Regions from separate parts of the Enterobacter sp. SA197 genome, predicted to be linked through region 1. Evidence: predicted binding sites of a transcription regulator. Region 1 holds the regulator's gene; each other region holds the start of a gene.

Region 1 (3,286 bases):
GAGGAAGAGGAGCTGGGGAGAGAACTCTTCGGGCAGGTTACTCATCGCCTGTTCAAAGATTTCCGGTGATTCTGGCATATTACGCACGTCGATGCTGACGGCTGCGGAAGTCTGTCTGTCGGCAAGCGTTCTCGCCAGCTCAGGAAGCAACACGACCGGCAGGTTGTCGACACAGTAAAATCCCATGTCTTCCAGCGCACGCAGGGCGACTGATTTGCCGGAACCCGAACGACCACTCACGATCATCAGGACCATGGAAAGTTTCTCCTCACAGCGCCTGGCGCAACAGTGAATACAATGTTATGCATCGTCCTGTTCGCCTTCTGTCAGCGTGATGATCTTATACAGTTCTTCGTCGCTTTGTGCAGAACGCAGGCGACGACAAATCGTTTTATCCGCCAGTCTTTTCGCCACTAACGACAGCGTGTGCAGGTGCGTTTTGGTCTGGTCGGCAGGAACAAGCAGGGCAAACAGTAAATCAACCGGTTGATTATCAATGGCATCAAAGGCAATCGGCGTTTCAAGCTGTACGAACACGCCTACCGCGCGAAGGGTGTCTTCTTCCAGTTTGCCGTGAGGGATAGCTATCCCGTTGCCAATACCGGTACTGCCCATTTTCTCGCGTGTGAGAATGGCTTCGAAAACGACCTGGGGCGGCAGACTCAGCTGTTTTGCGGCAAGTTCACTGATTATCTCCAGGGCACGTTTTTTGCTCTGGCAGTGAACGCCACTTCGGGTACATTCCTGGTTAAGGACATTGCTCAGTTGGAGAGCGGAATCGTTATTCATCATAATTTCACCTAAGCGTCGTCGGAGATAAGCCCCCGACCGGGTTGCGGTAGGGGGCTACGCGCCAGACGACCGCCCGGACAATTAGTGTTGTTTCAGTTTATCTTTATGTTTTGTCAGCTGACGCGCCAGTTTATCAATTAAACCGTCGATGGCAGCGTACATATCCTGACCTTCCGCACTGGCGTGAATTTCACCACCATTGACATGCAAAGTCGCATCCGAGGTATGAGTCACTTTCTCCACTTTCAACACAATATAGACCTGATTAATCCTCTCGAAGTATTGTTCGAGTTTCGCGAATTTGGTGTTAACAAAGTCACGCAGGGCTTCGGTGATCTCGACGTTTTGTCCTGTGATGTTAAGCTGCATAGTGTCTTCCTTATCGGTTGGGTCAGACCAGCTGTTTACGCTGATTTGACGGCGGAATGGATAAAGACTCTCGGTATTTTGCAACGGTTCGCCGCGCTACCATGATACCTTGATCGGACAGCATGGAGGTTAATTTGCTGTCGCTCAATGGTTTCGCAGGATTCTCTGCGGCGATTAATTTCTTCACCAGTGCACGTATGGCCGTTGAGGAGGCTTCCCCTCCGCCTTCGGTACTCACGTGACTGGAGAAAAAATACTTGAGTTCAAAAATACCCCGTGGACTATGAAGGTATTTCTGAGTTGTGACACGGGAGATGGTCGATTCATGCATCTCCACCGCCTGGGCAATATCAGCCAGCACCATGGGTTTCATGAACTCTTCTCCCTGTTCGAAGAAGGCTTGCTGCTGTTCGACGATACAGCGACTGACCCGTAACAGAGTATCGTTACGGCTCTCCAGGCTCTTTATAAGCCACTTGGCATCCTGCAAATTACTGCGAATAAACTGGGTATCCGCATCGTTTCGTGCCCCACCACACATGGCGGCATAGTGCTGGTTAATTTGCAGACGCGGAATACTGTCGGCGTTCAGTTCGACGACCCAGCGCGTATTATGTTTGCGAACCAGCACATCCGGAATGACATACTCAGGTTCCCCTGTCTGGATCGACTGACCTGGACGCGGATCGAGCGACTGAATCAGATTCACCGCTTCTTTCAGTACGTCCTCTTTCAGGCGAGTGACACGCATCAGGGTGCGGAAGTCATGGTTCGCAAGCAGATCAAGGTGATTGCTGATAATGAGCTGAGCTTCCTCGCGCCACGGTGTCTCTTTTGCAAACTGGGAAAGCTGGATAAGCAGGCAGTCACGCAGATCTTTTGCCGCTACCCCTACCGGGTCGAAACGCTGAATGCGCTTAAGTACCGCTTCGACTTCATCAAGGCCTATGTCCTCGTCGCCCATACTGTCGAGGATATCTTCCAGTGACACGGTCAGGTAGCCAGTGTCATCTACGGCATCGACAATCGATGTTGCGATGGCCCGGTCTGTGTCTGAAAAGGGGGTGAGCTCCACCTGCCACATCAGGTAATCCTGCAATGACTGCGTGGTTTCACCCTGATAAACCGGTAATTCATCGTCAATGTAATCGGTACTGCTGCCGGAAGGTGTGCCCGCCGTGTAAATCTCATCCCAACTGGCGTCGAGGGGCAATTCGTCGGGCATCTCTTTTTGTTCGAGTGCGTCTACGGTGTCGAGACTTTCGTTATCCTGAGACTGTTGTGTATCCACTTCTTCATGAAGATCGGTTTGTTCCAGCAATGGGTTACTCTCCAGCGCCTGCTGAAGTTCTTGCTGAAGTTCCAACGTAGACAGCTGTAACAGACGAATAGCCTGTTGCAGCTGCGGCGTCATGGCCAGCTGTTGGCTAAGCCTTAATTGCAAACCTTGCTTCATATTCAGAGCAGTCTTCTCCGACTAAACACGTCAATAAACTCTACCCTATCAGAGTCTGAAGTCTTCCCCAAGATATACGCGCTTAACGTGTTCGTCTTCAAGGATTTGCTGCGGCGTACCGTGGGCGATTAAGTGGCCCTGGCTTACGATATAAGCACGCTCACAGACCGCCAGAGTTTCTCGTACGTTATGGTCGGTAATTAACACGCCGAGCCCACTATCACGCAAATGCTCGATAATGCGTTTGATATCAATAACGGAAATCGGGTCGACGCCTGCAAACGGCTCATCCAGCAGAATAAATTTAGGATTGGCCGCCAGTGCGCGGGCGATCTCTACGCGACGACGCTCACCGCCGGATAATGCCTGCCCCAGGTTATTGCGAAGGTGCTCAATGTGGAACTCTTCCATCAGCTCATTGGCTCTGTCCATACGCTGTTCTGCGCTGAGATCATCGCGAATTTGCAGCACTGCCATCAGATTATCGAAGACACTGAGGCGGCGGAAAATAGACGCCTCCTGAGGCAGATAGCCAATACCGCGACGCGCGCGCGCATGCAGCGGTAACAGGCTTATGTCTTCATCATCGATAATGATGTTGCCAGCATCCCGCGGCACAATACCCACGACCATGTAAAAGGTGGTGGTTTTACCCGCCCCGTTCGGGCC
Region 2 (3,286 bases), 620 kb from region 1:
TCTGAGATGTTCAGTTCGCCAAGACCGGTAATGGCGATGATGTCACCCGCTTCGGCTTCGGTGGACTCAATACGTTCCAGGCCGAGGTGAGTCAGTACTTTACCGACTTTACCGTTACGTGTTTTACCTTCGCTGTCGATCAGGGTGATCTGCTGGTTAGGTTTCACTTTACCGCGCTTGATACGACCAATGCCGATAACACCAACATAGTTGTTGTAATCGAGCTGAGAGATCTGCATCTGGAACGGGCCGTCCAGGTCAACGTTCGGTGCCGGTACGTGGTCAACAATCGCCTGGTACAGCGGGGTCATGTCTTCCGCCATCTCAGTGTGATCGTTACCCGCGATACCCATCAGTGCGGATGCATAGATGATAGGGAAATCGAGCTGCTCGTCAGTCGCATCCAGGTTTACGAACAGGTCAAATACCTGATCGACAACCCAGTCAGGACGCGCGCCAGGACGGTCAACTTTGTTGATAACAACAATTGGCTTCAAACCGTGGGCAAAGGCCTTTTTGGTTACGAAGCGCGTCTGCGGCATTGGGCCATCCATTGCGTCAACAACCAGCAGTACGGAGTCTACCATGGACATTACACGTTCAACTTCACCACCGAAGTCGGCGTGACCCGGGGTATCAACGATGTTGATACGGTAGTCATTCCATTTGATAGCGGTGTTTTTAGCGAGGATGGTAATCCCACGCTCTTTCTCCAGGTCATTGGAGTCCATCACGCGTTCGGTGGCTTCAGCACGTTCGTTACTGAAGGTACCAGATTGCTGCAGCAGCTTATCAACCAGGGTAGTTTTACCATGGTCAACGTGCGCGATGATGGCGATATTACGCAGATTTTCGATCACAACTTTGCCTCAGGCATTTAGAAATAGCGCGTTATTGTACACGGATTAATCGCACTACAAAACAGGATCACAAACATCCCCCGCAAACAAGTATCGCAGGGATGCTTTGTGATCACTTTCACGAAGCGGAATTGGGCTACTTTAACAAAAATTGCACCAATACGGTGCTTGTTGTTCACATAAAAGCACTATATTGGTGCAATGTGACCATCATGGTGCAGCCCTTTTGCACTATGGTGCGCATAATAGCGCCTTTTTAGTGACATTTAAAAGTTGGCATAGATTTCGCTTTATAAAATTTATGGCAACACCGCCAGATTGACGCAGTATCTGCAGACCTCGTTACCACGACGACAATGAAAAAATCCGGGAGAGTTTAAGTATGTCCGCTGAACACGTATTGACGATGCTGAATGAGCATGAAGTGAAATTTGTTGATTTGCGCTTCACCGATACCAAAGGTAAAGAACAGCACGTCACTATTCCTGCTCATCAGGTTAATGCCGAATTCTTTGAAGAAGGCAAAATGTTTGACGGCTCCTCGATTGGCGGCTGGAAAGGCATCAACGAATCCGACATGGTTCTGATGCCGGATGCCTCTACCGCGCTCATTGACCCGTTCTACGAAGAATCGACCCTGATCATTCGCTGTGACATCCTGGAACCTGGTACTCTGCAGGGCTACGATCGTGACCCACGTTCTATCGCTAAACGTGCTGAAGAATATCTGCGTTCTACCGGCCTTGCTGATACCGTTCTCTTCGGACCAGAGCCAGAGTTCTTCCTGTTTGACGACATCCGTTTTGGCGCGTCCATCTCCGGTTCTCACGTTGCTATCGATGATATCGAAGGTGCCTGGAACTCCTCCACCAAATACGAAGGCGGCAACAAAGGCCACCGTCCGGGTGTGAAAGGCGGTTACTTCCCGGTTCCGCCAGTCGATTCTTCACAGGACATCCGTTCCACCATGTGTTTGATCATGGAAGAGATGGGTCTGGTGGTTGAAGCGCATCACCACGAAGTGGCGACGGCAGGTCAGAACGAAATCGCAACCCGCTTTAACACCATGACCAAGAAAGCGGACGAAATTCAGATTTATAAATATGTAGTGCACAACGTTGCGCACCGTTTCGGCAAAACAGCAACCTTCATGCCGAAACCGATGTTCGGCGATAACGGCTCCGGTATGCACTGCCATATGTCCCTGTCCAAGAACGGCGTAAACCTCTTCTCTGGTGACAAATATGCCGGTCTGTCTGAGCAGGCGCTGTACTACATTGGCGGTGTTATCAAACACGCTAAAGCGATCAACGCCCTGGCAAACCCGACCACCAACTCCTACAAGCGTCTGGTCCCGGGTTATGAAGCACCTGTTATGCTGGCTTACTCTGCCCGTAACCGTTCTGCTTCTATCCGTATCCCGGTTGTTGCCTCTCCGAAAGCACGTCGCATCGAAGTGCGCTTCCCGGACCCGGCTGCTAACCCGTACCTGTGCTTTGCTGCCCTGCTGATGGCTGGCCTTGATGGTATCAAGAACAAAATCCACCCGGGCGAAGCAATGGACAAAAACCTGTATGACCTGCCGCCGGAAGAAGCGAAAGAGATCCCACAGGTTGCAGGCTCTCTGGAAGAAGCACTGAACGCACTGAATGAAGACCGCGAATTCCTGACGGCGGGCGGCGTGTTCACTGACGACGCTATCGATGCATACATCGCACTGCGTACCGAAGAAAACGACCGCGTGCGCATGACGCCGCACCCGGTAGAGTTCGAACTGTACTACAGCGTTTAATACCTTAGTAATAATAGCCAACGTTTTTCTTGTCCCGGCAAGATGGCCACTGAGCGAATCCCCAGGAGCATAGCAACCTATGTGACTGGGGTGCGCGAAAGCGGCCGACGCGGCAGGGGCGAGAAAGACGCAGGATATTTCGTTGCCGTGGAAACTTTTAGCCTGCCCTGGCAGGCTTGAGATTGATAACAAACTTTGCCACCTGGTAGCAGAGTTTGTTCGTCATCTGTAGCCCATCTTCGGATGGGCTTTTTTCTCCGCCCACCCTGAGATATCGGGCTTTTAACAGCGGTTAAAAGCTATAATGCACTAAATTAGTGCAACCTTTTGGGAGACTGCTGAATGGCGAGTGGCTCGTTGCCCGATGCTGGGCAGATCCTCAATTCTTTAATCAACAGCATCTTGCTGGTTGATGATGAGCTGGCGGTGCATTACGCCAACCCAGCCGCACAACAACTACTGGCGCAGAGTTCGCGTAAATTATTCGGCACGCCGCTGCCGGAACTGCTGAGTTATTTTTCACTGAACATCGTCTTAATGCGCGAGAGCCTTAATGCTGGTCAGGGCTTTACCGACAACGAAGTGACCCTGGTGATTGATGGTCGCTCACACATTCTTTCGTTAACGGCACAAC
Region 3 (3,286 bases), 550 kb from region 1:
GGGCTGCGTAACGACGCTTAAACATGAGACATCCATTTAACAAGACAATCGACCAGGAGGAATTATGGTAAAGCATGCGGCCTTCCACAAGGAAGCACCATCGTTCTCTTATTCTCTTATCTGAAAAGCGCACCCTTCTTCATCTCAACAATTCAGTGCAAGGTTAATGCACGACAACCGCGCCGATAAAAGCCCATCATTTTATTCGTGCGGCTACAGCACGCCAGGGGGCATCCAGGACAGGCGCGGCGTCACCCTGCTGGCGCTGGCGGCAAACGGGCCGGGGACAAAAATCGGGCGGTCATTATCTACCCTTTCAGCCCCAGACGCTTCGCCAGCCGGTGCAGGTTGGCAACGTCAATATCCAGCGCACGTGCACTTGCCGCCCAGTTATGCTGATGCTGCTCCAGCGCCTGGCTGATGATGCGACGCTGAAACGCCTCGGTGGCTTCGCGCAGGTTGGGTGTTTCCGGCAGAGCTTTCACCGTCGTCGTTACCAGTTCCGGCTCCTCACTGAAGGCGAAATGGTGAATATCCAGCACCACCTCATCACTGCTACGGGTGGCGCGCGCCAGCACAATCGCGCGGTGTATCGCATGCTCAAGCTCACGCACGTTGCCCGGCCAGCGATAATCCAGCAGCTGCGCCCGCGCCCGCGGGCTGAGCACCACGCGTCCCAGCCCCAGACGCAGCCGCACCTGCTCGCAGAAGTAGCCCGCCAGCAGCACCACATCTTCCCTCCGCTCGCGAAGCGGCGGCACAATCAGCGGGAACACGCTCAGGCGGTGGAAGAGATCGGCACGAAACCGCCCTGCCAGCACCTCTTCGCGCAGGTCGCGGTTGGTGGCCGCCAGTACACGCACGTCCACCCGCAGGCTGCGATCGTCACCCACGCGCTGGATGTCGCCATACTGCAGTACGCGCAGCAGCTTGGCCTGGAGTGCCAGCGACAGCTCACCAATCTCATCAAGAAACAGCGTGCCCTTGTCGGCCATTTCAAATTTACCGCTGCGGTGGCTGATGGCCCCGGTAAACGCCCCTTTCACGTGCCCAAAAAGCTCGCTTTCCGCCACGCTTTCGGGCAGCGCGGCACAGTTGAGGTAGACCAGCGCATCAGCAGCACGTGGCGAATTTTCATGAATGGCTTTCGCTACCAGCTCTTTACCGGTGCCGGTCTCCCCGCTAATCAGCACGTTTAAATCCGAGGCAGCAACGATCTCAATCTCTTTTTTCAGCTGCAGCATACCGTCGCACAGGCCAATCATCTCGGTATGGGCCACCTGCTCAAAGGTTGCCGCCGGACCGGGTGCCATATTCTGGCTTTCAAGCTGTTCAATCAGCAGCGCATTATTGAGCGCCCCGGCCGCCAGAGCGGCAATCAGGCGCAGTTCTTCATCACTGAAACTGTCGAACTGATCCGGTGCCATACCGTCCAGGGTCAGCGCACCGATCAGGCTCTGTCCGGCGAACAGCGGCAGCCCCACGCAGGCATGTACCTTGAGGCTTTCCTGACCGGGGATCAGCCCGTCGTAGGGATCGGGCAGTGAGCTGTCGGCCGGAAAACGCACCACATCCCCGGCGCGGGCAATGGCTTCAAGCCGCGGATGGCCTTCCAGGGTGAAGCGGCGCCCCAGCACATCCTGCGCCAGCCCGTCGATAGCCAGCGGAATAAACTGACGTGATTCGTAGCGCAGCAGCGCAGAGGCATCACACTCAAGCACCTGCCGCAGAGTGGTGATTAAACGCTGAAACCGGTCCGCATGACCAATTCCGCTCTGTAATTCAATGGCGATCCCCGCCAGCACATCCACTGAAAAACTCATTTTCGCCTCACTGTCATTTTGACAATGGATGGTGTCATATTGACCATAAAAATAGTAGTCATTATGACTACCCCTGTCGGGTTACTTAAATAAAAAATAAAATTTATCAGTCACATAAAAACTGGCACGCCTTTTGATATAGCTAACACAACTTCTTTCATTCCGAACAGGTAAGTAAAATGACTATTCATGTAAAAAATAACATTCACTGGGTTGGCCAACGTGACTGGGAAGTTCGCGACTTTCATGGCACCGAGTACAAGACGCTGCGCGGCAGCAGCTACAACAGTTATTTGATCCGTGAAGGGAAAAACGTCCTCATCGATACCGTCGATCACAAATTCAGCCGCGAGTTCGTGCAGAACCTGCGCGCTGAGATCGATCTGAACGCCATCGACTACATCATTATTAACCATGCGGAAGAGGATCATGCCGGGGCGTTAACGGAGCTGATGTCTTACATCCCGAACACCCCGATTTACTGTACCACCAACGCCATCGACTCCATCAACGGTCACCACCATCACCCGGAGTGGAACTTCCACACCGTGAAAACCGGTGACGCGCTGGACATCGGCAATGGCAAGCAACTGATCTTTGTTGAAACCCCGATGCTGCACTGGCCGGACAGTATGATGACCTACATGACCGGTGATGCGGTGCTGTTCAGTAATGACGCCTTTGGTCAGCACTACTGCGACGAACGTCTGTTTAATGATGAAGTTGATCAGGCCGAACTGTTCGAACAGTGCCAGCGTTACTACGCCAATATCCTGACGCCGTTCAGCCGTCTGGTAACGCCAAAAATCACCGAAATCCTCGGTTTCAACCTGCCGGTAGAGATGATTGCTACCTCCCACGGCGTGGTGTGGCGCGATAACCCCACCCAGATAGTCGAGCTGTACCTGAAGTGGGCGGCAGATTACCAGGAAGATCGCATCACGATTTTCTACGACACCATGTCCAACAACACCCGCATGATGGCGGACGCCATCGCCCAGGGCATTAACGAAGTCGACCCCAATGTGGCAGTGAAAATCTTCAATGTCGCCCGCAGCGACAAAAACGACATTCTGACCAACGTCTTCCGTTCCAAAGGCGTGCTGGTAGGCACTTCCACCATGAACAATGTGATGATGCCGAAAATCGCCGGTCTGGTGGAAGAGATGACCGGCCTGCGCTTTCGTAACAAGCGCGCCAGTGCTTTTGGTTCTCACGGCTGGAGCGGCGGCGCGGTCGATCGTCTCTCCACCCGTTTGCAGGACGCAGGCTTTGAGATGTCTCTGAGCCTGAAAGCCAAATGGCGCCCGGACTTTGACGCCCTGGAAGTGTGCCGCGAACATGGCCGGGATATTGCCCGCCAATGGGCGCTCGCTCCGCTGCCTGCGCCGGTAAAAGCCACGCCGGTTGAGGAGTCCGCCTGCGCCTGTGCTGCCAGAGCCGCTGCGGACCTCGGCCCTTGC

What was found. The regulator sigma-54, encoded in region 1, starts transcription at its own class of promoters, with help from an activator protein. The targets are predictions, from matches to a motif close to GTTGGCACANNTTTCGCTNT.
Region 2: a site for sigma-54 is predicted at 1,133-1,152, ahead of glnA (glutamate--ammonia ligase). Genes of this name have one in related genera too.
Region 3: a site for sigma-54 is predicted at 1,944-1,963, ahead of norV (anaerobic nitric oxide reductase flavorubredoxin). Genes of this name have one in related genera too.

Annotation. Positions count from the first base shown of each region.
Region 1 covers NZ_CP096393.1:4,430,735-4,434,020, reverse strand. Annotated here, with positions in the region: gene rapZ (RNase adapter RapZ) at 1-255, opposite strand, end outside; gene ptsN (PTS IIA-like nitrogen regulatory protein PtsN) at 301-792, opposite strand; gene hpf (ribosome hibernation promoting factor) at 874-1,161, opposite strand; gene rpoN (RNA polymerase factor sigma-54) at 1,184-2,617, opposite strand; gene lptB (LPS export ABC transporter ATP-binding protein) at 2,666-3,286, opposite strand, start outside.
Region 2 covers NZ_CP096393.1:35,030-38,315, reverse strand. Annotated here, with positions in the region: gene typA (ribosome-dependent GTPase TypA) at 1-860, opposite strand, end outside; gene glnA (glutamate--ammonia ligase) at 1,243-2,652, shown strand; gene glnL (nitrogen regulation protein NR(II)) at 2,995-3,286, shown strand, end outside.
Region 3 covers NZ_CP096393.1:3,878,654-3,881,939, forward strand. Annotated here, with positions in the region: gene mltB (lytic murein transglycosylase B) at 1-25, opposite strand, end outside; gene norR (nitric oxide reductase transcriptional regulator NorR) at 309-1,823, opposite strand; gene norV (anaerobic nitric oxide reductase flavorubredoxin) at 2,003-3,286, shown strand, end outside.